Regions from separate parts of the Bradyrhizobium sp. SZCCHNR3119 genome, predicted to be linked through region 1. Evidence: predicted binding sites of a transcription regulator. Region 1 holds the regulator's gene; each other region holds the start of a gene.

Evidence for each region. The regulator PhoB, encoded in region 1, activates phosphate uptake and scavenging genes when phosphate is short. The targets are predictions, from matches to a motif close to TGTCATNNANCTGTCAT.
Region 2: a site for PhoB is predicted at 4,102-4,118, ahead of QX034_RS04210 (BtaA family protein). Genes of this name have one in related genera too.
Region 3: a site for PhoB is predicted at 3,993-4,009, ahead of ppk2 (polyphosphate kinase 2). Genes of this name have one in related genera too.
Region 4: a site for PhoB is predicted at 2,394-2,410, ahead of QX034_RS13595 (DUF2794 domain-containing protein). Genes of this name have one in related genera too.

What each region holds. Positions count from the first base shown of each region.
Region 1 covers NZ_JAUEUV010000001.1:2,075,867-2,081,816, reverse strand. The annotation lists gene pstA (phosphate ABC transporter permease PstA) at 1-371, shown strand, start outside; gene pstB (phosphate ABC transporter ATP-binding protein PstB) at 368-1,189, shown strand; gene phoU (phosphate signaling complex protein PhoU) at 1,295-2,011, shown strand; gene phoB (phosphate regulon transcriptional regulator PhoB) at 2,027-2,731, shown strand; gene QX034_RS09840 (GcrA family cell cycle regulator) at 2,998-3,510, opposite strand; gene QX034_RS09835 (aspartate aminotransferase family protein) at 3,998-5,206, shown strand; gene argF (ornithine carbamoyltransferase) at 5,203-5,950, shown strand, end outside.
Region 2 covers NZ_JAUEUV010000001.1:899,886-905,835, reverse strand. The annotation lists gene phnL (phosphonate C-P lyase system protein PhnL) at 1-88, shown strand, start outside; gene QX034_RS04235 (alpha-D-ribose 1-methylphosphonate 5-triphosphate diphosphatase) at 105-1,262, shown strand; gene phnN (phosphonate metabolism protein/1,5-bisphosphokinase (PRPP-forming) PhnN) at 1,259-1,867, shown strand; gene QX034_RS04225 (pyridoxamine 5'-phosphate oxidase family protein) at 1,879-2,490, shown strand; gene QX034_RS04220 (hypothetical protein) at 2,516-2,737, opposite strand; gene QX034_RS04215 (YbhN family protein) at 3,149-4,057, shown strand; gene QX034_RS04210 (BtaA family protein) at 4,172-5,380, shown strand; gene QX034_RS04205 (hypothetical protein) at 5,522-5,710, shown strand.
Region 3 covers NZ_JAUEUV010000001.1:2,233,873-2,239,822, reverse strand. The annotation lists partial or broken gene QX034_RS10560 (Crp/Fnr family transcriptional regulator) at 143-247, shown strand; gene QX034_RS10555 (hypothetical protein) at 546-839, shown strand; gene QX034_RS10550 (sensor histidine kinase) at 2,029-3,030, shown strand; gene ppk2 (polyphosphate kinase 2) at 3,172-3,960, opposite strand; gene QX034_RS10540 (transglutaminase family protein) at 4,298-5,161, shown strand; gene QX034_RS10535 (hypothetical protein) at 5,341-5,523, opposite strand.
Region 4 covers NZ_JAUEUV010000001.1:2,904,381-2,910,330, reverse strand. The annotation lists gene QX034_RS13610 (ABC transporter permease) at 1-157, shown strand, start outside; gene QX034_RS13605 (Bax inhibitor-1/YccA family protein) at 416-1,207, shown strand; gene QX034_RS13600 (GNAT family N-acetyltransferase) at 1,330-1,950, shown strand; gene QX034_RS13595 (DUF2794 domain-containing protein) at 2,013-2,381, opposite strand; gene QX034_RS13590 (DUF1223 domain-containing protein) at 3,036-3,800, opposite strand; gene acnA (aconitate hydratase AcnA) at 3,958-5,950, opposite strand, start outside.

The sequences.
Region 1 (5,950 bases):
ACATGCTGCTGCTGGTGCCCAATCCGCTGCGTGAGGCCGCCTCCGCACTTGGCCTGCCGCGTTCGCTGGTGATCCGGCGCATCGCCTATCGCGCGGCGCGCTCCGGCTTGATCACGGGCGTCCTGCTGGCGACCGCTCGCGTGGCCGGCGAGACCGCGCCGCTCCTGTTCACTGCGTTGTCGAACCAGTTCTGGAGCCTCGATCTTACCCACACGATGGCCAACCTGCCGGTGACCATCAACAACTTCGTCCAGAGCCCCTATGCCTATTGGAAGCAGCTGGCCTGGACCGGGGCCCTTTTGATTACCTTGACCGTACTTGCCCTGAACATCGGGGCCCGCATTCTGGGCGCCGAGAGGAGCGCAAAATGACCGACATGTCTGTTTCCGTCTCAAGTCCGGCGGGCGTCATTCCGAACAAATCCTTGCCGGACGCCCCGGCGAAGGTGACGGTCCGGAACCTGAACTTTTATTACGGCGATCACCATGCGCTGAAGAACATCAACCTGTCGCTCGGAACCAACCGGGTGACGGCCTTCATCGGACCGTCCGGCTGCGGCAAGTCCACGCTGCTGCGCATCTTCAACCGGATGTATGATCTGTATCCGGGCCAGCGCGCCGAAGGCCAGCTGATGCTGGACAACACCAACATCCTCGACCCCAAGCTCGACCTGAACCTCTTGCGTGCGCGCGTCGGCATGGTGTTCCAGAAGCCGACGCCGTTCCCGATGACGATCTACGAGAACATCGCCTTCGGCATCCGCCTGTATGAGAAGATCTCCAAATCCGAGATGGATGACCGGGTCGAGAAGGCGTTGCGCGGCGGCGCGCTGTGGAACGAGGTCAAGGACAAGCTCAACGCCTCGGGCCTGAGCCTTTCCGGCGGCCAGCAACAGCGTCTCTGTATTGCCCGCACCGTTGCGGTGCGTCCCGAGGTGATCCTGTTCGACGAGCCGTGCTCGGCGCTCGATCCGATCTCGACCGCCAAGGTCGAGGAGTTGATCCAGGAGCTGTCGGACAACTACACGATCGCGATCGTGACCCACAACATGCAGCAGGCGGCCCGCGTCTCCGACAAGACCGCCTTCATGTATCTCGGCGAGCTGATCGAGTTCGACGATACCAGCAAGATCTTCACCTCGCCGAGCGATCGGCGGACCCAGGACTACATCACCGGCCGCTTCGGCTGATGCCGGAAACGGACCCCTTGCATCGGTCGGCAAGGGGCAGTTGGCTGAGGCAGCGAGACCCGAATTGACGCGCCGGACTACGACGGCATTGCCGAGGAGACAGACATGGCCAGTGAACATACCGTCAAGGCGTTTGACAGTGACCTGCAGGAGCTGACGCGGCTGGTCGCGGAGATGGGCGGCTTGGCCGAGCGGCTGATCGTGGATTCCGTCGACGCGCTGGTGCGGCGCGACGTCGCGCTCGGCGAGCGGGTGATCCAGACGGACGCCGAGATCGACAGTCTGCAGCGGCTGATCGAGGAGCGCGCGGTGCTCACCATCGCCCGCCGGCAGCCGATGGCGGTGGACCTGCGCGAGATCGTCGGCGCGATGCGGGTTGCGACCGACCTCGAGCGGATCGGCGACCTCGCCAAGAACATCGGCAAGCGCGTCGCCGCGCTGGAGAGCGATTTCCATCCCTTGAAGCTGATCCGCGGTTTGGAGCACATGACCGACCTGGTGCAGTCGCAGGTCAAGTCGGTGCTCGACGCCTATGCCGCCCACGATCTGCCGGCGGCGATGACGGTGTGGAAGGGCGACGAGGAGGTCGACGCCATCTGCACCTCGCTGTTCCGCGAGCTGCTCACCTACATGATGGAAGATCCCCGCAACATCTCGTTCTGCATTCACCTGATGTTCTGCGCCAAGAACATCGAACGGATCGGCGATCATGCGACCAACATCGCGGAAACCGTGTTCTACATGATCGAAGGCCAGCCGATGATCGACAAGCGTCCGAAGGGCGACATGACGTCCTTCGCGGCCACCGCCCCCGGAAACTGAGAGAGAAGCTGAGCGATGAGTGCGCGCATTCTGGTTGTGGAAGACGAGGAAGCGCTGACGACGCTGCTGCGCTACAATCTCGAGACCGAAGGTTACGAGGTCGAGACGGTTGCGCGCGGCGACGACGCCGACACGCGACTGAAGGAACGGGTGCCCGATCTCGTGGTGCTGGACTGGATGCTGCCGGGCCTGTCCGGCATCGAGCTGTGCCGGCGCCTGCGCGCCCGGCCCGAGACCAAGCAGCTGCCGATCATCATGCTGACGGCGCGCGGCGAGGAGAGCGAGCGGGTCCGCGGGCTCGCCACCGGGGCGGACGATTACATCGTCAAGCCGTTCTCGGTGCCCGAGCTGTTGGCCCGCGTGAAGGGTCTGCTCCGCCGCGCGAGCCCCGAGCGGCTCGCCACCGTGCTCGCCTATGGCGACATCGAGCTCGATCGCGAGAAGCGCCGCGTCGCCCGCTCCGGCCGGCCGATCGATCTCGGGCCGACCGAATATCGGCTGCTTGAGTTCTTCCTGGAACATCCGGGCCGCGTGTTCAGCCGCGAGCAGCTGCTCGACAGCGTCTGGGGCCGCGACATCTACATCGACGAGCGTACGGTGGACGTGCACATCGGACGCTTGCGCAAGCTGCTCAATCCGGGACGCGAACAGGATCCGATCCGCACCGTGCGTGGCGCGGGCTATGCGCTCGACGACCGCTTTGCGAAGGCGGAATCGTGAGCTGAGGGCGATCGCGCGGCGACAAACAGCGCCCGATCAAAGGCGGAGCTTCGGCTCCGCCTTTTTTGTCATGACAAGCGCGCTTGCAACGTGCGCCGCCGTCATCCCGGCGAACGCCGGTACCCATAACCGCAAATGCTGATGATAGAGCTGCAGCTGTAGCTAACATCCATCATAACCACGCCCGCCGGTGGTTATGGGTCCCCGCGTTCGCGGGGACGACAGCTGATGGCTGAGCTAACAGCGCGTCCAAGATGCGCAACAGATCAGCGTGCCGGGCTCTTGCCGGGGTGACGACGGCGATCGGCCGCGGGCTGATAGGCGATGCGCGAATGCTGCGCGCAATAGGGCAGGCCGTTCAGCGCCTTGCCGCCGCAGAAGAAGAAGTCCGCGCTGGCGGGATCGCCGACCGGCCAGTGGCAGGTGCCTTCGCGGAGCTCGAGCAGCGACAGCCGCTGGTTCATCGGCACCACATTGTCGAAGGTGATCGGATCGGGCTCCGTCTCGACCTCGAACACCTGGGCGAGCGCGGTATTGCCGCGCGCCACCGGGCGGGCCACCCGCATCATCGGCTGAGCGGGGCGCGCCTTGCGCTGACGCGGAGCGGCGGCGGCAGGGCTCTTGGCGCGACCGGAGAGGCCGAGCCTGTGGACCTTGCCGATCACGGCGTTGCGCGTCACATTTCCGAGCTCCGCTGCGATCTGGCTGGCCGACAGTCCGGCCTCCCAGAGCTTTTTCAACTGCTCGACGCGATCGTCCGACCAGGTCAATACCGTCATCGCACCTTTCCCTTCGCGTTTCGCTGGCCAGTTTCGGGACAGCGCTGCGGTGCCAAACTCACGAAAATCCCTGCTCGCAGAATCCCTTAGCCCTCGCCGGGCGCGAGATGCGCGCCCGGACGTGTACGCCGAACCACCGAACTCTTAAGGATCAGACCTGCTGCACGAGATGTCGTACTCGATGCGAAAAACGCTACAATATGCCGTGACTCCCGCGCAAGAGTCGGGGGCCACCGTCCACACCTTCCGTCGATGTGGACCGGGAACGCTTAGCACTGTCATCGACCGGAAACCCCACCTGTTCCGCGCTGAGGCGGCTGGCTCACGCGTGTTGACAGCGAACGTCCTGCGCATACAATAGTTGTCCGTGCCGCCTTGAAAAGGCGGCACATTTTGTTTTCCAGGGCCGGGTCCCGGGTGCGCGATGGCGCTGCTTTGCGCCTCCTCGTGCGCGTCTTGACCGGCCCGTCAGCTCAAGTGATCAGCCATGACGGACGTCGCGTCGCATCTGCTCCCCGTATTTGCCCGGATCGATCTCGCCTTCGAGCGCGGCGAGGGCGCCTGGCTGATCGCGACCAATGGCGAGCGCTATCTCGACTTCACCTCCGGCGTCGCCGTGAATGCGCTGGGTCACGCGCATCCGCATTTGGTGAAGGCGCTGCAGGAGCAGGCGACCAAGCTCTGGCACATGTCGAACCTGTTCAAGAGCCCGGACGGCGAGCGGCTTGCGGCGCGGCTGTGCGAGCAGAGCTTCGCCGACTACGTGTTCTTCGCCAATTCCGGCGCCGAAGCGATGGAATGCGCGATCAAGATCACGCGCAAGCATCACGCCGCCAAGGGGCATCCGGAACGTTACCGCATCGTTACGTTCGAGGGCGCGTTCCACGGCCGCACGCTGGCGACGCTCGCGGCCACCGGCTCGGCCAAATATCTCGACGGCTTCGGCCCGCCGATGGATGGTTTCGACCAAGTCCCGCTCGGCGATCTCGAAGCGGTGAAGAAGGCGATCGGCCCGCACACCGCGGGCATCTTGATCGAGCCGGTGCAAGGTGAGGGTGGCGTGCGCACCGCGCCGCTGGGCTTCTACAAGGCCCTGCGCGAGCTCTGCAACGCGCACGGCCTGCTGCTCGTGTTCGACGAGGTGCAGACTGGCATGGGCCGCACCGGCGAGCTGTTCGCGCATCGCTGGCTCGGGGTCGAGCCCGACGTGATGTCGCTGGCGAAAGCGCTCGGCGGCGGTTTCCCGATCGGCGCGTGCCTCGCCACGGCCGATGCTGCGGCCGGCATGACGGCGGGCTCGCATGGTTCGACCTTCGGCGGCAACCCGCTGGCGGTGGCCGCGGCCAATGCGGTGCTGGACGTGATGCTGGCGCCGGGCTTCTTCGAGCACGCGCGCAAGATGTCGCTGCTGCTCAAGCAGAAGCTCGCCGCCGTGATCGATCGCCACCCGGAGGTGATCTCCGAGGTCCGCGGCGAAGGTCTCTTGATCGGCATCAAGGCCGTGGTTCCGTCGGCCGATCTGATCGCGGCGCTCCGCGACGAGAAGCTGTTGACCGTCGGCGCCGGCGACAACGTGGTGCGCTTCCTGCCGCCCTTGATCGTCAACGAAACCGAGATCGAAGAGTCGGTGCAGCGGCTCGATCGCGCCTGTACGGCGCTATCGAGCGGTCAGTCGAAGCAGGCAGCCGCGTCATGAGTAAGACCCCCCGTCATTTCCTCGACATATCTGAGGTTCCGCTACCCGAGCTGCGCTCCATGCTCGCGCTGTCCAGCGACATGAAGAAGAAGCTGAAGGCGCACGAGCCGGCGAAGAAGCCGCTCGAGGGCAAGGTGTTGGCGATGATCTTCGAGAAGCCCTCGACGCGCACCCGCGTCTCCTTCGACGTCGGCATGCGCCAGCTCGGCGGCGAGTCGATCATGCTGACCGGCGCCGAAATGCAGCTCGGCCGCGGCGAGACCATCGCCGACACCGCGCGCGTGCTGTCGCGTTATGTCGATGCCATCATGATACGGATCCTGAGCCACGATGCGCTGCTCGAGCTCGCGGAGTATGCCACCGTGCCCGTCATCAACGGGCTGACGCGGCGCTCGCATCCCTGCCAGGTGATGGCCGACGTGATGACGTTCGAGGAGCACCGCGGGTCCATCGAGGGCCGTACCGTGGCCTGGAGCGGCGACGACAACAACGTTTTGGCCTCCTGGGCCCACGCCGCGGAGCGCTTCAACTTCAGGCTCAATGTCGCGACCCCGCCGCAGCTCGCGCCGGGCAAGGTGATGAAGGATTTCATCCGCGCCACGAACGCGGATATTCGCCTTGGCCATGATCCGGAAGAGGCGGTTGCGGGCGCTGATTGCGTCGTCACCGATACTTGGGTGTCGATGGGCGACAAGGACGGCGAGCATCGCCACAATCTGCTCAAGCCCTATCAGGTCAATTCCA
Region 2 (5,950 bases), 1.2 Mb from region 1:
GATGCTTGCGATCGTTCATGACGACGAGATCCGTGAGAAAATCGCAGACGGCACCGTGGACGTGACCGCATTTGCGGCCGCGGCGTGAACAGGACAGACACAGCATGGCCTCAACCAATTCCGAGATCGTGATCGGTAATGCCAGGGTGATCCTGGCAGATCGCGTCATCGAGCAAGGCTGGGTGGCGGCGGCTCAAGGCCGGATTGTCGCCGTCGGGGAGGGCACAGCTCCTGCCGGCAGTGAGGACGCCGGCGGCGATTTGATCATGCCCGGGCTGGTCGAGCTCCATACGGACCATCTCGAAATGCATTTCGTGCCGCGGCCGAAGGTGTATTGGGATCCGATCGCCGCAGTGATCTCCTATGATGCCCAGCTGGCCACCGCGGGCATCACGACCGTCTTGGATTCCCTTCGCGTCTGGAGCGAAGAGGGCGCCGGAGGAGTCGATGGAAAATCGGAGGTGCTCGCGGAGGCGATCGCGGCGGCCCGCGAGGATGGCCTGCTGCGGGCGGATCACTTCCTGCACTTGCGCTGCGAAATTCCGATGCCGACCGTCGTCGAAGAGGCCAAACAATTGGCCGGACGCGCCGACGTACGGCTGATGTCGCTGATGGACCACACGCCGGGGCAGCGCCAGTTTCGCGACGAGGGCAAGCTGCGCGATTATTATCGCGGCAAAGGCGGCGGCAGGACGGATGCAGAGCTCGATGTGCTGTTCGAGCGGCGCTTCGCCTATCAGAAGGCCTATGCCGCCGACAATCTGCGGGAGATCGTCGCGCTGGCGCAGAAACATGATGTTCCGCTCGCCAGCCATGACGATACGACGGAAGAGAACGTCGCCGACGCGATCAAGGACCGCATTTCGGTGGCGGAGTTTCCCACCACGATCGAGGCTGCGCGGGGCCTGCACCGGGCCGGCATCTGCATCCTGATGGGCGCGCCGAACGTCGTGCGCGGCGGCTCGCATTCCGGTAATATTGCCGCCGTGGACCTCGCCCGCGAAGGCCTGCTCGACATTCTGTCCTCCGACTATGTGCCGTCGAGCCTGTTGTTGGGAGCGCTGCAATTGCCAGAGCGTGTGCCGTCGATCGACTTGGCTGCGGCAGTCCGCACGGTCACCAAAACGCCGGCAGAGGCCGTCGGCCTTGCGGACCGCGGCGAGATCGCACCCGGCAAGCGCGCCGATCTGATCCGCGTGCATGTTCGGGGTGCGGTTCCGGTCGTCCGTAGCGTCTGGCGAGAGGGAACGCGCGTCGCATGAGCGAGACGCCTGTCCTCTCGTCCGATGTTCCGGCCAGGCTGGGCCCCGGCCGACTGGTGCTGGTGGTCGGACCGAGCGGCGCGGGCAAGGATACGCTGATCAATCTGGCGCGTGCGAAATGTGCCGGTAATGATCGGGTCGTGTTTCCGCGTCGTGTGGTGACGCGGCGGGCGTCGGCGTTCGAAGACAATGACGAGCTGGACGCCGCCGCATTTCAGCGGGCCTTGGTGCAGAACCAGTTCGCCATTCATTGGGAAGCGCACGGGCACGCGTACGGTGTGCGGCGTGCTATCGACGACGATATCCGCGCCGGCCGAACGGTCGTCATCAATGTTTCACGCCGGGTGATTTCGGCGGTTCGCCGTGTCTATCAGCATGTGCTGGTCGTTGCCGTGACCGCTCCGGAGGAGGTGTTGGCCGAACGATTGGCACATCGACATCGCGCAAGCGACGGCGATCTTGGGGAGCGCCTGCATCGGACCGTTCCCGAAGGCGCGCTCGTAGCGGATGTCACGATTATCAATGTCGGAGATCCGAAACAGCACGCCGGAGCGCTGGTGAGGATCATCCAGGGCGAGCTTGGCGGCGGATCTGAAGCAAACTAGCGAGAAAGTGTATGTCGATCATCACCACGATTGAGCAGCTGGAAGCGATCTACGGCAAGACCGGCCTGACATCGACCGTGAAGGTTGCCGATCGGGTGACGCCACATTATCGCATCCTGATCGAGAGGTCGCCTTTCGTTGCGCTCGCGACCTGCGGTCCGGAAGGGATCGACTGCTCACCGCGTGGTGACCTGCCGGGATTCGTTCGTATCCATGATGAAAAGACTTTGATGCTGCCGGACCGCCGCGGCAACAATCGCATCGATTCCCTACGCAATATCGTCCGTGATCCGCGGATCGCCTTGCTGTTCCTGATCCCGGGATCCGGCAATACCTTGCGTGTCAACGGCCGCGCACAATTGTCGGCAGATACGGCGCTGCTCGCCTCCTTCGAGATGGATGGCAAAACGCCGCGCAGCGTTCTCGTCATGGCTGTCGAGGAGGTCTATTTTCAGTGCGCACGTGCGATCGTTCGTTCCGATTTGTGGAACCCGAACAAGCGCGTCGACCCAAGAGAGCTCCCGACCCCCGGCCAGATTCTGGCTGCCATGAGCGCGAATGAGGTCGATGCCGAGCAGTATGACCAGGAGTGGCCGGAACGCGCCCGGCATAGCTTGTGGTAACGGCCTGGTCGTTGTCGAAGCCTTCTCAGGCCGCAACGTCGAGGAGCCGCGATGAGCCTCGGATCAGCACCTTTCGGCCGGCGTGCGTGAGCAAGGGCGTACCATCGACGCTCGCGACGAGCCCCGCAGCTTCGAGCTGATGGACGATGAAGCTGTTGACCTTGCGGCGTTCGCGCGCGGGAAGACGCAGCGTCTTGAGCGTCTCCCATTGGTCCTGCGTCAGGTCGTGGTCGAATTCCGCGTTCATGTTGCCTCGAATGGCGATTGTCGTGCGGCCTCTTACCGAGCCCGCATGACGAAGATGCGACCATCATGCACAGGGATTTGCACTGGTCTGTTCAATATGGGTTGATGCTGCAGTGCTTAGTTCAAATTCAAATGATCAACCGCGCCGCAATGTCGCATTGGATGAGGAACGATGTCCCGCCACGGAGCGTCGATGGTCGCGTACGGAAGAGGGTATGCGGACAAACGTCTGCAACGGTAAATTAACTGTCACATCAGCGTGTCAAAGGGCGCCATGAATCGACCCGAATCGGCTGGTGCATCCGCGCCGCCAGGACCTCATAGGCTCGCCGTCCTGCCCGACGATCAACCCGAGGCGGCGTTGAGCCGCAAGGCCTGGCTCCGAGGTCTTGGTGGCCTCGCGGTCAGTGTGATCGTTGCCGTCGCTGCGATCTATGCGCTCACCCGCGCCGTCAAGAAGCTGGATATAGCCCACGCGCTGACGATCGCTGAGAATACGGACATCCGGCTGATCGCACTGGCCCTGGCGCTCATCATCTTGTCCTACGCGAGCCTGACGCTTTACGACCTGCTCGCGCTTCGCACGATCGGCCGAGGTGATATTCCGTTCCGCATGGCGGCACTTGCAAGCTTTACGAGCTATCCGATCGCCCATGGTATTGGGGCCGTCGCTTTGATCGCTCCCGTCATCCGCTATCGAATCTATTCCCGCTACAAGCTTGGTGCGATCGACATCGCGAATATCAGCTTTCTGACCGGCCTCACTTTCTGGCTCGGCAATCTGACGGCCCTGGGACTCAGCCTGATGATCGATCCCGATGCCTTCGGCTGGGTTGAGTATTGGCCGCCGGCGTTGAATCGGTTGGTCGCAGCAGCATTGCTCGCCGGAGTGTTTGGCTTCGTGGTTTGGAGCTGGCCTGGACGGCGCAGCAAGCGCTGGCCGGTAAGGCTTCCGTCCGGGCCCCTGGTCCTGCTGCAGATCCTGATAGGCCTGTTTGATTTGAGCACCGCCGCGCTCGCCATGTACGTCTTGATCCCGGCGGAGCTCGATATCGAGGTCTCGCGGTTGATGGCCGTGTTCATCGCGGCCACGTTACTGGGCTTCGCCAGTCATGCGCCGGCCGGCATCGGGATGTTCGATGCGACAATTCTGCTCGGCCTCGGAAGTGACGATAAGGATCCCGTGCTTGCGGTGCTGCTGATCTTCCGGATTCTTTACCATTTATTGCCGTTTGTGATCGCACTGGCATTGTTCGGCAGTGTGGAGGGGTGGCGAACCTTGCGCCGCGGTCGTCGCACTGTCCTGAGATCGGACGATTGATCGCGTTTTCTGCGCGACTTTTTCAAGACGTGCGTACGAAAGGATGTAGTCCGTCTGTCGCATAACTGCATTGCGTCCGCGCTACCATTGCCGAATCGGTGAGCCGAGGCATGGATGACGACGCAACTGATCGCCGGGACGGCACGCGGCAGCAGGCATGAGAATGCGATGACGCTCTGGAACAGGGCGCTCGCGTTCTCACTACAACGTTTGATGCACACCCAAAGCTGGGACGATCCGCAAGCGGACCTCGCGGCGTTGCAATTGCCGCTGGGGTCCACGATCGTGGCAATGTCCTCTGGCGGTTGCAACGTGCTCTCCTATCTCACCGCGCAGCCGGCGCAGATTTATGCTGTCGATCGCAATGAGGCCCAGCTCGCGCTGCTCAAATTGAGGCTTGCGGGCGTGCGTGCGTTCGCCGGCTACAACGAGTTCTGGGAATTCTTTGGTGACGCAGCCTCGCCCGCGAATGCAGCCCGCTACATCCGGAAACTACGTCCGCTCCTCGATGGGCATGCGCGGAGCTATTGGGACGGTCGCAATGTTCTCGGGCGGCAGCGATACACCTATTTCACCGACGGTCTCTACCGCCACGGACTGTTGGGTCGCGCGATCGGTTTGGCTCATCTGATTGCACGCGTTCTTGGGATTGATCTCGATGCCCTGCTGAGGGGGGCGGTGGATTCTCCGGAGCGGCTTGAAGCGATGGCGCGCCTTGATCGCCTGTTTCATTCGATGCCGCTGCGGCTCATGATGGACGTCCGGATTTTTCTGTTCGGTCTCGGTATTTCGCCGCGACAGCGGGCGCTCCTGAAAGCGGAAGCGCCGCTCGATAGCGTGCTTTACCAGCGGTTGCGGCGCTTGCTCGAGGGTAGCTCAGAGACGGCTAACTACTTTGCCTGGCAGGCGCTACGCCGCGCCTACACTGGCGCCGACGACCGCTGCCTGCCGCCATATTTGCAGCGTTGCCATTTCGCTCGGATGCGCAACGGTGTCGGCGTGATCATCCCTGTTCAAGGCAATATCGCGCAGCTTCTGGACAGCTTGCCGGCGCGTGAGGTCGACGCTGTCTTACTGTTGGATGCGCAGGACTCGATGGACGCTGACGAGATCCAGGCCTTGTGGACCTCTATAGATCGGGCGGGGAGCGAGCGCGTGCGCATCGTATTTCGCACCGCGGGCAGCGTGTCCCCTCTGGATGCCATTGGGTCCGCGGCACTCAGGAACCGATGGCATCGCGACGAAGAGCGAAGCGCGCTTGGCGCTGAACTGGACCGCTCCGGGATCTATGGCGGCTTTCATTGCTACGTCAGGCGCGTATAGGCGGACATCCATCATGCATTCTGGTGCGTTGCGATGGGCTTTGGAACCGGAAGATTCCGTCTCAGCACGATGCCGTGACCAAAGGGGCGTGGTCTGCTAAAAGATGCATGGCGCTGGTTTCGTACCTCTCGGGAGTGAGGCATGAACAGACTCGTGGAAATCCGCAATCAGGAGCATTTCTGCCGCGAGCGTGCGGCATTGGACGTTCAGCGGCGTATGTTTTGGCTGGCGCAAGCGGAGGAGTGGGAGAGGCGGGCGTTAGAGGAGATCGCGCTTCACTTCCGTGAGTGCAATCTGAACTGGAGCGACGTGCACCAGCCGACGCATTAGGTGAGATCCATCTGACTTACTGGCGCTCGTCGATTCCGAAGCCCGCAAGCGAGATTGCCGCGGCATGACGCCGACTTCGGAATCGGAGCACTGAGGCGTCGAATGGTGTGCCTTCAAAAAGATCCGCGTATTCATCGCGACGAAGACTAACGCTTGTCGCACGCGCACTGCCGGCGAAGGCTGCGCTTCCTGACTTGAGTTTTATGTCAGTGACGTAAAGCGGGCCGGTGCACGCTGTGC
Region 3 (5,950 bases), 160 kb from region 1:
TTGTTTCTCGTATCTCCGGGCTCAGGCTGGCACCTGAAGTCCGCCTGTTGCGGCCTATTGTCGCTTGGCATTCACGTCGAAGATGAGCGCGGCCTGGGAACACCCGTCCGGTATCGGTGCGGACCTCAAGCCGCCTTCATAAAATAAGTTCCGCCGGCTCGGGTTCATCAGCTACAATAGAGAGGTCCATAGCTCCCTCCTGAGCGCCATTCTGATCGACAAGTCTGAAATAGTCCGGAAGGACTGACCGACGCGCGACCAAAGATCGATACGGCTGGAAATGCGCGGCATCCATTTGAAGATCAGGGATCAGGGCTAACTGGGCTCGTCAACGGTTTGTCGTCTCTGTTGCCGGATTATGAACGCGGCTCATCGCCGGTCTTCCGCACTCACGATCCGTTGGATCGCTGCAAGTTTCAGCTTGCCAAGCGCATTGTATTGATCGCGGGACGGACTTTGATCTTCTTCCGGCGGTGCTGGACGGTGGCAAATGCCGTTGCTTGCGGAGAAACTCGTTTCAAGTTCGATAGAGCAAGGTGATGTGCATGAATGTATTCAAGATAAAGATCGCACGCATCGAGATGATTTCGCCGAATGAGCGCGGCGAGGACATTCGCCTGACGTTCCGATTCGAAAGCGGTCAGACCAGCTTTGACTTGCCAATTTTCCTGAAGTCTTGCGAATTCGACGATACGGAGATCGTCAAGGTGGCCCGAAGCAGATTGCACGATGTTTTCTGGCAACTCTACAGCCAGTGCGAGGATTGGCAGCTGACAGACGACGAGCGTCGGGAGCTCGCAAAGATCAGCGTGCGGCCTGGCGTCAAGGCGTGCGAATAGGTCGGGAACACAGCCGTCTCTGCATTGGATGCATGCCGCTGAAATCAGCTTTTCGCTCCGGCGCGCGACGCGGATCAAATGCAGCTCTCCAAGGGGCGAGACGAGTCGGGTTTCGAATAGGAGTGAGCAAAATTGGACAGCGACGGCAAGCTCGATGTGATCGGGTGAGGGCGAACGTCGCGGGCCGCTCCGCGACGTTCGGGCGGCCCGAGATCGCGACCAGTGCCGAGCTCGGGCCGTTGTTGTTTGCGCTTACAAGGGGACCGAGGGAAGCAGTATTCCGCGGCTTTCGTTGGCGCGATCGGGGTGCAATCCATGACCGCAGCTCCCGGTGTGCTGATCGAAGGCCTCGGGGATCTTGGCGCTGTTCGCCCAAGCCGGCGGTCCCTACCGGCCGGAAATGTCCTGCGGCTGTTGTCTGCTGCGTCATCGGCCGGCGCAGTGACCGCGATCCGGCATCGAGGCATTGAGACGTTTGCGTCGTCATCCCGTCATCACCGTCAGCATCAAGGCTTGCGGCAATCGCGCGCCGTCGTAAGCGAGCCCTTCCTCGAACAACAGCCCAGTCCGGCGTCCCTACCGATGCCCGACAGGACTTCAACCTGTCCGCAAGAGCAGGCCAGGTGCCGCCTCGCCCGATGCCTAATAGCGTCCGTCAGTGACTGTGTTCGGAACTTCGGACTCCAAGCCAGGTTCCAGGCCCCATGAAGTTGCGAAAGTGCCTCGTGTGCGTGCCAGGAGGGCGTCGAGATGGCCGGTTTGCCGCGCACAAAACTGTAAGCAGGGTTCCGGAGGTCGTGCTGCAGGATTGGCCACGCCCGAGCTTGGGCTTTGGCGCCGCGACCGTCAGAGTCCTCCAATGCGACCGCTCGGCCGAAATATGGGTGCGGTACCTACTCCAGGGGGATATAGTTACAAATGCTCGAAAACGATCTCCGCACAAGCCGGCACTCAGGCGGCTTAGAAGCGCACCGGGACTTCCTGGCGGCAGAGGCGAGCAATCCACGCGCCTGCAACGCAACGTTCCTCAGAGGAGCTTTTACCGCGCTCCCCGAACCGGCCACATGGTCCATCAGACTGCGACCGGCGTCGTCACGGCTGCGATCGACGAAGCTGCGGCGGACAGGTGAACGGGAGGCCCGCGCTGGGCTGACAGAAGCAGTCGTCCAACCAAGGGAAGCAAAGCCGAATGTCGTCCGATAACATGTCGATGCCGGTTTGGCACGAAAAGCACCTGCGTGCTGCGACCCACGCTGCCGGCGTGGCCTTGTGGGCCTGGAACGTGGATACGGACGCCATTACCATGGACGAACGCGCCTACGACCTGTGGGCGGTTTCGAAGACCGAAAAACACATCACATTCGAAATCTTGTCCAGGAATATCCATCCTGCTGATCTGGAGCGGGTCAGGTCGGCGTTTGCCGCTACTCGCGCAATAGTGGGCGCTTACGAGATCGATTTTCGTATCTTGTTTGGCAGCGACATTCGTTGGATCTCCGCGCGCGGGCAAGGTGACGATGCGGACATTGCCGATCGAACTATGTTTGGCATCTTTCTCGACGTCACCCAACGCAAGCAAGCCGAGGAAGCGAACGAATTGCTGGCGGGGGAGATGAGCCATCGAGTGAAGAACCTTCTGACCATCGCAACCGCGCTTACTCAATTTACATCGCGTTCGGCCGCAACCAAAGAAGACATGGCCCATGAGCTAACAAGCCGGCTGATGGCCCTAGGACGTGCACAGGACCTCATTCGCCCGGGACCGGGCAGGAAGAGCGAAGGAGCGCTTCTTGGCGACCTCGTCTCCGTCTTGCTCGCGCCCTACGACGAAAGAGGAGCGAGCGTCCGCATTCGCGTTGCCGTGCCGAAGATGAATGTCGGCGAGAGGTCGAGTACAACGCTCGCACTTGTGTTGCACGAATTGGCAACGAACTCGGCGAAATACGGTTCGCTGTCGCTGGCAAGGGGCACTTTGGACGTGTCGTGCAATGCCCATGACGACGAAGTCGTCATGACCTGGACCGAGCGGGGCGGTCCGCCTCTCAAGGCTCCCGCGATGCTCAACGGCTTTGGAAGCAGCCTGATGCAGCGGACCATGGCAGCCCAGCTTGGGGGCTCCATCGCATTCGACTGGTCGGAGGAGGGGCTTGTCGCTACGCTGATCATGAGCAAGGAGAGCATCGGAAGGTGAGCAACTTTGAGACCTTCGTCCGGTAGCGGCCGGTGCATGTGAATGCAAGACCGCCGCAACAGCGTCCGCTCCGCTCTCGAAAATGCAGGCGACACGATCTCGCTCGATGCAAACTGAGGCATCAAGGCAAGCCACGCCACCTTAAGCCTCGATCAGGCCACGCTCATAACAGGCTTTGTCGTAGGGAAAAACGACCGCCGGATCCGGCCTGTGGAGGCGACGGTGCTTTCCCGGATAATTCAGCCGCCACAGCATATCGCGAATAACATTAAGTCGCGCATGTTCCTTGTCGCCGGCCCGGACCACGGTCCAGGGCGAGCTGACGGTGTGCGTCCGCTCCAGCATCTTGTCCCGTGCCTCGGAATAGGCTTTCCAATACTTCTGCGCCTTGGCATCGACGGGGCTCATCTTCCATTGCTTCAGGGGGTCTTTTTGGCGGTCGGCAAGCCGTCGCTTCTGTTCCTGTTTCGAAATATCAAGGTAGTACTTGAGCAGGGTGATACCCGAACGCTCGATCATCGCCTCGAAAGCCGGCACGGTCTCGAGGAATTCCTCGGTTTCCTTCTTGCTGCAAAACCCCATGACACGCTCGACTCCGGCCCGGTTGTACCAACTGCGATTGAACAGCACGATCTCTCCCGCCGCTGGCAAGTGCGAAACGTGACGCTGGAAGTACCATGAACACCGTTCCCGATTGCTTGGCGGCCCCAGCGCCACGACGCGGGTATCACGCGGGCTTAGATGTTCGACAATAGACTTGATCGTGCCATCCTTGCCGGCGGCATCGCGGCCTTCGACGATGACAAGGATACGCTGGCCGCGCTCAATCACGCAGCGCTGCAGCTTGACGAGCTCGATCTGCAGCCGGACCAGCAGCGCGTGATATCTGTGGCGACTCAAATGTTGCGGACGTGCTGGCCGGTTCTTCATGGTTCGTTCCTTCCTGGTCGCCTCACCATCCAGCGTCGGCGCGATGACACGAGGTGGTCCATATATTTGCAGCTCTCCGACCGGCGGTCAGGTCACGCCTGTCGGATCACGATCGCACTGCGAAGCTGATGTTGTGCTTGCACTTCGGCGGCCGTCAACATAGCCGCATGAATGAATCGCGACGTTCTTGCTCGGTGCCTCGTCCGTAAGTCCACCCAGTTTCGGCTGTCCGGACTCCGGATCGCCATTTGCGTGGCACGTTCAACTCGGCCATACTTCCCGAGAGCGCCACCGGATGAGGGGCCTGGCCCAAAGGCTGCCCCGATCGGAGCTTTCGTTGATTACCCTGAAGGTTCTTCACACGACGACCTATCGATTCAACGAAAACGTGCGCCTGCTGCCGCACCGCTTGATGCTTCGTCCGCGCGAGAGCCGCGAGCTTCGTTTGATTTCGAGCAACATCACGCTGACGCCGCCTGCGACTTTGACCTGGGCGCACGATGTGTTCGGCAATGCAATCGCGACGGCCACGTTTCAGATGACGGCCTCCAGCCTGGTGATCACCAGCGCCGCAGAGCTTCAGCTCGATGCGGTTGCATGGCCGGTGTTCGATATCGCCGTCTCGGCCATGTCTTATCCATTCCGCTATTCCGATGACGATTGGACCGATCTCGGCGCCCTGGCTCTCCCCCAGTTCTCGGATACGGCGGGGGTCCTGCGAAATTGGGCACAAATGTTCGTTCGAGGGAGTCGGACTGATACGCTATCACTGCTGAAGGACCTCAGCGTCGGCGTTTCTGAAGCTGTGCAGTACCAGAGCCGCGAGGAGGAGGGCACCCAAACGCCGGTAGAATCCCTAAATCGTGGCTGGGGGTCATGCCGGGATCTCGCGGTGCTGTTCACCGAAGCAGCACGCATGCTCGGGTTCGGAGCCAGAATCGTCTCCGGCTACCTTTACAATCCGGAACAGGACAACGTCGGATCGAGCGGCGCGGGATCAACCCATGCGTGGGCGGAGGTCTTCGTACCGGGAGCCGGCTGGATCACATTCGACCCGACGAATCGTAGCCTCGGCGGCTTCAACTTGATCCCGGTCGCGGTCGCGCGCGACATCCGGCAGACGATCCCAGTGTCCGGCAGCTTCGTCGGCAGCATCGGCGCTTTCGCCGGGACGTCTGTAGAAGTTCTTGTCACATCTTAGATCGACGGGCTTTCAGCGGCCTTTCTGGTCAACCGTTCGGCTTCAAGGCGGTCGCGCTCATGAAGGACGGTCGCTGTCGAGCCTGGACTTTTCTGACGCGCCTCGCGCCCCGCAGCCTAGGCGATGGCCACGGGTGCCGCATACGTCACGCGGTAGATCGGCGGTAAATTGCGGGCCGGCTATAACCAATTGATTCCCGCCAAAGGCAACAGCCGTTGAAGGATCGCGGCCAGGCAGATCAGCACCACCAGCAATTTGAGAAGACCTGCCAGCCTGGATTCATTGACGAACTTGTCGATGGCCCAGAAACAAATTGCCCCGACAACGCAAATGATCAGGATCCCGATTATGAGTGAAAGCATGGAAGCCCCCGTGCGGCCGTGGCAGCGACGCGCGCGCCACCGCGGACCAAAAGAAAGATCGGCACTCGCTCGTGCGCAGGACACTGCTTCGCGAACGTCTCCGATCGTCGAAACTGAGTTTGTCCAATTGATACTCGCTCACGTTGCGCTAAATCAATTGACGCAATCTTTCCTGGATCATTCTTACGCATCGTTTCCGAAGACGCCGGCTGCACCGAAGGCGGCCGCGCTACCCGAAAATGTTTCGGAGATGCCGTGATGAACAGATCGTCCAAGACGATGCCTCTGCGCTCGTTGTTGCCACCACGCGGTGGCTCGTCGGGCTTGGCGCGTCGGCTATAGCGGCGGTACGGCATCGGAATTGGTGCAGGCATCGCTGGCGCGCTGATCGGCGGGCGGCTGAAAAAAGCGCGTTTCGGGCGAAATA
Region 4 (5,950 bases), 830 kb from region 1:
GATCGTGACACGGCTGATGACCTTGAGTTTTGTCTGGCAGGCCGGCAGCGCCGCCTGGGTGGTTTTGGCAGCCCTGGTCGTAACCGTCGGATTGGGGCTGGTCGGCACCCTTTTGGCGCTCAACCAGAAACCGGCCTCCGTCCTGAGGAATTTATGAAATTGCGGCGCTCTGCCGCACGGTTAACGCGATGTAAGGCCAAAAACACGTGCGGAGCGACATTCGGCCGCGCGTGGAAGCTTGCATCGAATATGCTAGTTTCCCACTTGAATGATGGGTTCAGAGTCCGCCCCCGGACGTAAATTTGCCGATGACGGAAATTTAATGTCGGGAGCGAGGGACATCTGAGATAGGGTTTCGAGAGCTGGCGGAACGGGCCCACAAACGGACCGCCGGACAAACAACGGGAATTCGACCATGTCGGATCTAAACCGCAATTACGCTTCTCCCTTCGGCCGGGTCGCCGGGCGCGCCGATGCCGCGACCGTCGATGCCGGTCTGCGCGCCTATATGCTGCGCATCTACAATTACATGAGCATTGGCCTCGCCATCACCGGCTTGGCCGCGCTCGGCGTCTACATGGCGGCCGTGACCGGTGATCCGGCGGCCGGCGTCTTCCGCTTCGGAAACGCCTACCTGACCCAGTTCGGCTACGCGATGTTCGTGAGCCCGCTGAAGTGGCTGTTCATCCTCGCGCCCTTGGCGATGGTGTTCGCCATCTCGGCCGGCATCAACCGCTTGGCACCGTCGACCGCGCAGATCCTGTTCTGGGTGTTCTCGGCGCTGATGGGTGTTTCGCTGTCGTCGATCTTCCTGGTGTACACCCACACCTCGATCGTGCGGGTGTTCTTCATCACCGCGGCGACCTTCGGCGCGCTGAGCCTCTACGGCTACACCACCAAGCGTGACATGACCGGGTTCGGCTCGTTCCTGTTCATGGGCCTGATCGGCATCGTGATCGCAAGCCTCGTCAACCTGTTCCTGGCGAGCTCCGCGCTGCAGTTCTTTGTGTCGATCATCGGCGTGTTCGTGTTCGCCGGCCTCACCGCCTGGGATACGCAGCGGCTGAAGAACGAGTACATCTACGGCTATGCCTCGGCCGGCGGCGACGTCGCTGAGCGCGCAGCGATCACCGGCGCGCTGTCGCTGTACCTGAACTTCATCAACCTGTTCACGCTGCTTCTGCAGCTGCTCGGCCAGCGCGACTAACAACGGCGAAGGCCAACCTGTTCAAAGCCCCGGCTTCTGGCCGGGGCTTTTTTTGTTGGACCTCGGGCAGCTCTCTGCGCCCCCATCAAGGGCACGAAGACCGCCCCATCGAACACTTGCCCATGGAAGAACTGGCGGGAAGACTTGCCGGGAAGACCTGCCATGTTGGAAGGCGGTTGAACGTGGGCCGGCCCCTGATATGGTTCCGGTCCATGTCAGAACTCGAAATCCGGCCGACGAGCGAGGCCGACCTTGCCGCCATTACCGCGATCTATGCGCAGGCCGTGCGCGAAGGCACAGCGACCTTCGAACTGGAGCCGCCGGATCTGCCTGAGATGACGCGTCGCTTCCGTGCGTTGACCGACGGCGGCTTTCCTTATTTGGTCGCGGTGCAGGATGGCCGTATCGCCGGCTACGCCTATGCGGGGGCCTATCGGCCGCGCCCGGCCTACCGCTTCACGGTCGAGAATTCAGTCTATCTCGATCCTGCAAGCCATCGGCGCGGGATCGGCTTGCGGCTGATGCAGCAGCTGATCTCGGAATGCGAGGCCCGCGGCTTCCGCCAGATGATCGCGGTGATCGGCGACTCGGCCAACGCCGCCTCGATCGGCCTGCACACCCGATGCGGCTTCCAGATGATCGGCACACATCCGAACGTCGGACTGAAATTCGGACGCTGGCTCGACACGGTGATGATGCAGCGCCAGCTTGGCCAAGGCGCCGATACGCTGCCGGCAACCTGAAAATCCGCCCCTCATTCCGGAACGTGCGCGGGCCAGCGGCCTCGGCGTGGCGGCCGACGCGGTCACACCAGCGCCGGCTTGCGATCGATGACCAGGAGAACCCGCTCAAGTTCGTGGCCGCGGCGCAGGATCAGCCCCGTGGCCGAGATCACGCTGTACATGCCCTGCTTGCGGGCGAGCCGCGGGTCCTTCTCGATCCGGTAGAGGGGAACTTCCGAGGCGCGCCGGAACACTGAAAAGACCGCGCGGTCGCGTAGAAAATCGATCGAATAGTCCCGCCACACGCCGTCGGCGACCATGCGGCCATACAGATTCAAGATGCGGTTGAGTTCGAGGCGGTTGAACGTCACCCGATTCGGGATCGCCGCGGCGACGTTGCGGGCCGCCGCGCGGTTCTCGCTCGGGTCGGCATCCTCCGGTACGAGGTTCATTGAGCGTCCTCCTGTCATCTGCATGACATGATCGCGCCGTCCCTCAACGACCGCAAGGGACTCTTGAGGAGACTCGCGAAGGCGCTCAAAGCGACCCTGGGCCACTCATGATGATCGCCGGCGATTCTTGGTGATTCTTGGCGAGCCAGATCCGCCCTGTGTCGTGCAGCCTGCACGCAATGCGGGTCCGTCACGGGATCGTTAGCGGAATCATAATGACGCCCCACTTCCGCCAAGCGTCCGCCCCTCCAACCAAACATAACGTTGCGTGTGCGTTGGCCCGGTCCTTTCGGTTCCGGATTCCTCAGCCCCCAGCCCCCCGGGGTCGTCAGGATCGGGCCTATTCACTCCTCCCGACATCGAAGGATGCCATTGAAGGACCGACGAAAGTTGGTCCTTTTGCTTTTGGGGGTATTCCTACTCCGCGTCCGACCTTCGCATCTAGCGGGGGCGAGCTGGTTGCGAGCTGCGGGTGCGAAGAGCTCCGGCAGAGTCTTGATCTCAGCGCGGCCTCGAATCGAAGATGGTTGCGCAGACCTGCTGAGCGGAACCCGAACTCGCGATTTTCCGACCGACGACAGTCGCAACGCCGACCGCGAGAAGCGCCAACGCCTCAGCGTGCGTGCAAATCCGGACGTGGGATCGGATCAAACGTCAGTGAAGTTCGGTATAGGCGGCGCCGAGCATGGGGCCGGGACGGTCTCGCGTCCCGTCCTGCACGTAGACGACGGCGCCATCCACGCCCTCATGGGCGATCTTGTCGATAGGCACATTCCAGTGTCCCGGCGTCCCATTCCAATCGCCGACCTTCAAGAGATTGCGAACGACGTTGTAATAGGTCAACTCGCGGCCGGTGTTCTCGCCACGGCTGATCGAGATCGGGATAGCCTTGGAGATCGAGCAGAGCCACACCTCGCCGCGCTTGTGCGCAGCCTGCTCCTTTGCGGCCGCGACGCTCACGGTCAACTCATCGCCCTGAAGGACCAGGCTGACCGGCACCGACATTACGGCGCCGCCGCGCATCGTGTCTTCGATCGCGCCTTCGATCGCCTCGCGATCGCTACCGATGACGTGAACCGAGCCGTTGATGACGGCCTGCGGCGTGTAGACCTCGCGGTCGCCGCGCATGCGCGAATAGGCCCGCTGGCGGGCTGAGAACCGGGAATCGGCCAAGGTGTCCTTCCAGCCGAGATAATCCCAATAATCGATCGGCATGCTCATGGCGATGACGGTGGGATCCTGCGCCAACTCGCCAAGCACCTTGTCCGCCGGCGGACAGGACGAACAACCTTGGGATGTGAAAAGCTCAACTACCGCGCGAGGATCGGCTTGGGCCGGTCGAATGACGGCGATGATCGCACAGACCCCGAGCGCCGCGCCCGACCACCAAGACGTCCTACCACCCATCATCCCTGCCATGGTCGCATACTACCCGTCACACCTTGCCGCGTTGACACCGTCCCGAAATCGCCTCGAGGCACGATGGTATACCGAACACAAAAGAGGCGGCCCATGTCATAGGCCGCCTCCCGCATCACCTGCCACTCACTTCAGAGTGAGCCAATCTGTCGCACCCTCACGCCGCGAGCTTGCGCAGCACGTAGTGGAGAATGCCGCCGTTTCGATAGTAATCGAGTTCGTCGAGGGTATCGATCCGGCACAGCAGCGGGACCTGCTGCGTCGACCCCTCAGCCGAGGTGATCTCGGCGGTGAGCGTTTGGCGAGGCTTGAGATCGCCCTGCAGACCCCTGATGGTGACCTTCTCGTCACCCTTCAGGCCGAGCGACTGCCAGGATGTACCCTCCTGGAAGGTCAAGGGCAGTACGCCCATGCCGACCAGGTTGGAGCGGTGAATACGCTCGAAGCTCTGGCAGATGACGGCGCGGACGCCGAGCAGCCGCGTGCCCTTGGCGGCCCAATCGCGCGACGAGCCGTTGCCATATTCGGCGCCGGCGAACACCACCAGCGGCACGCCCTCGGCCTGGTACTTCATGGCAGCGTCGTAGATCGGCATCTGCTCGCCGTCGGGCCAGTGCTTGGTGAGACCGCCCTCGGGGATGCTGCCGTCGGCGCCCTTGAGCATGAAGTTCTTGATGCGGATATTGGCGAAGGTGCCGCGCATCATGACTTCGTGATTGCCGCGGCGGGTGCCGTACTGATTGAAGTCCGCGGGGCGCACCTGATGCTCGCTGAGGAATTTGCCGGCGGGCGAGGTCAGCTTGATCGAACCGGCCGGCGAGATGTGGTCGGTGGTGATCTTGTCGCCGAACAGCGCCAGGATGCGGGCTTCCACCACGTCCTTGATCGGCTCCGGCTCCTTCTTCATGCCCTCGAAATAAGGCGGGTTCTGTACATAGGTCGAGCCCATGTTCCAGCGGTAGGTCTCGCTCTCGACCGTCTTGATCTTGCGCCAGTTGGTGTCGCCCTTGAACACGTCGGCATAGCGCTTCTTGAAGATCGACGCCTTCACGTACTTCTTCATGAAGTCGTTGATTTCCTTGGTCGTCGGCCAGATGTCCTTCAGGTAGACCGGCTTCTTGTCCTTGCCGATGCCGATCGGCTCGACCGCAAGGTCCTTGGTCACAGTGCCGGCGAGCGCGTAAGCCACCACCAGCGGCGGTGACGCCAGATAGTTGGCCTGCACGTCCGGCGAGACGCGGCCCTCGAAGTTGCGGTTGCCGGACAGCACGGCCGCAGCAACGATGCCGTTATCGTTGATCGACTTCGAAATCTCCTCCGGCAGCGGGCCGGAATTGCCGATGCAGGTGGTGCAGCCGAACCCGACCAGGTTGAAGCCGACCTTGTCGAGGTCCTTCTGCAGGCCGGAATTGGCGAGGTATTCCGCCACGACCTGGCTGCCCGGGGCGAGCGAGGTCTTCACCCAGGGCTTGGCCTTGAGGCCCTTGGCGACCGCGTTGCGCGCGAGCAGGCCGGCCCCGATCAGGACGCTCGGGTTCGAGGTGTTGGTGCAGGAGGTGATCGCCGCGATCACCACGTCGCCGTGACCGAGATCGAAGTCGCGGCCCTCAACCGGGAAGCGCTGGGTGGCGTCCGTCTTCTTGTACTCGCCAGCCAGCGCGGTGGAAAAGCCTTCGCCGACCGCCGGCAGGGCAATGCGGCCTTCGGGCCGCTTCGGACCGGCCATCGAGGGCACGACGTCGCCGAGATCGAGCGTCAGCGTCTGCGTGAATACCGGATCGGCCGACTTCGCCGTACGGAACAGGCCCTGTGCCTTGGCATAGGCTTCGACCAGCGCAACACGCGCCGACTTGCGGCCCGAGACCTTGAGGTAATCGATCGTCGCGGCATCGACCGGGAAGAAGCCGCAGGTCGCGCCATATTCGGGGGCCATGTTGCCAATCGTCGCCTTGTCGGCCACGGAAAGATTATCGAGGCCGGGGCCGAAGAACTCGACGAACTTGCCGACCACGCCGAGCTTGCGCAGCATCTGGGTCACCGTCAGCACGAGATCGGTCGCGGTGACGCCTTCCTTGAGCTGGCCGGTCAGCTTGAAGCCGACCACGTCGGGCAGCAGCATCGAGAGCGGCTGGCCGAGCATGCAGGCCTCA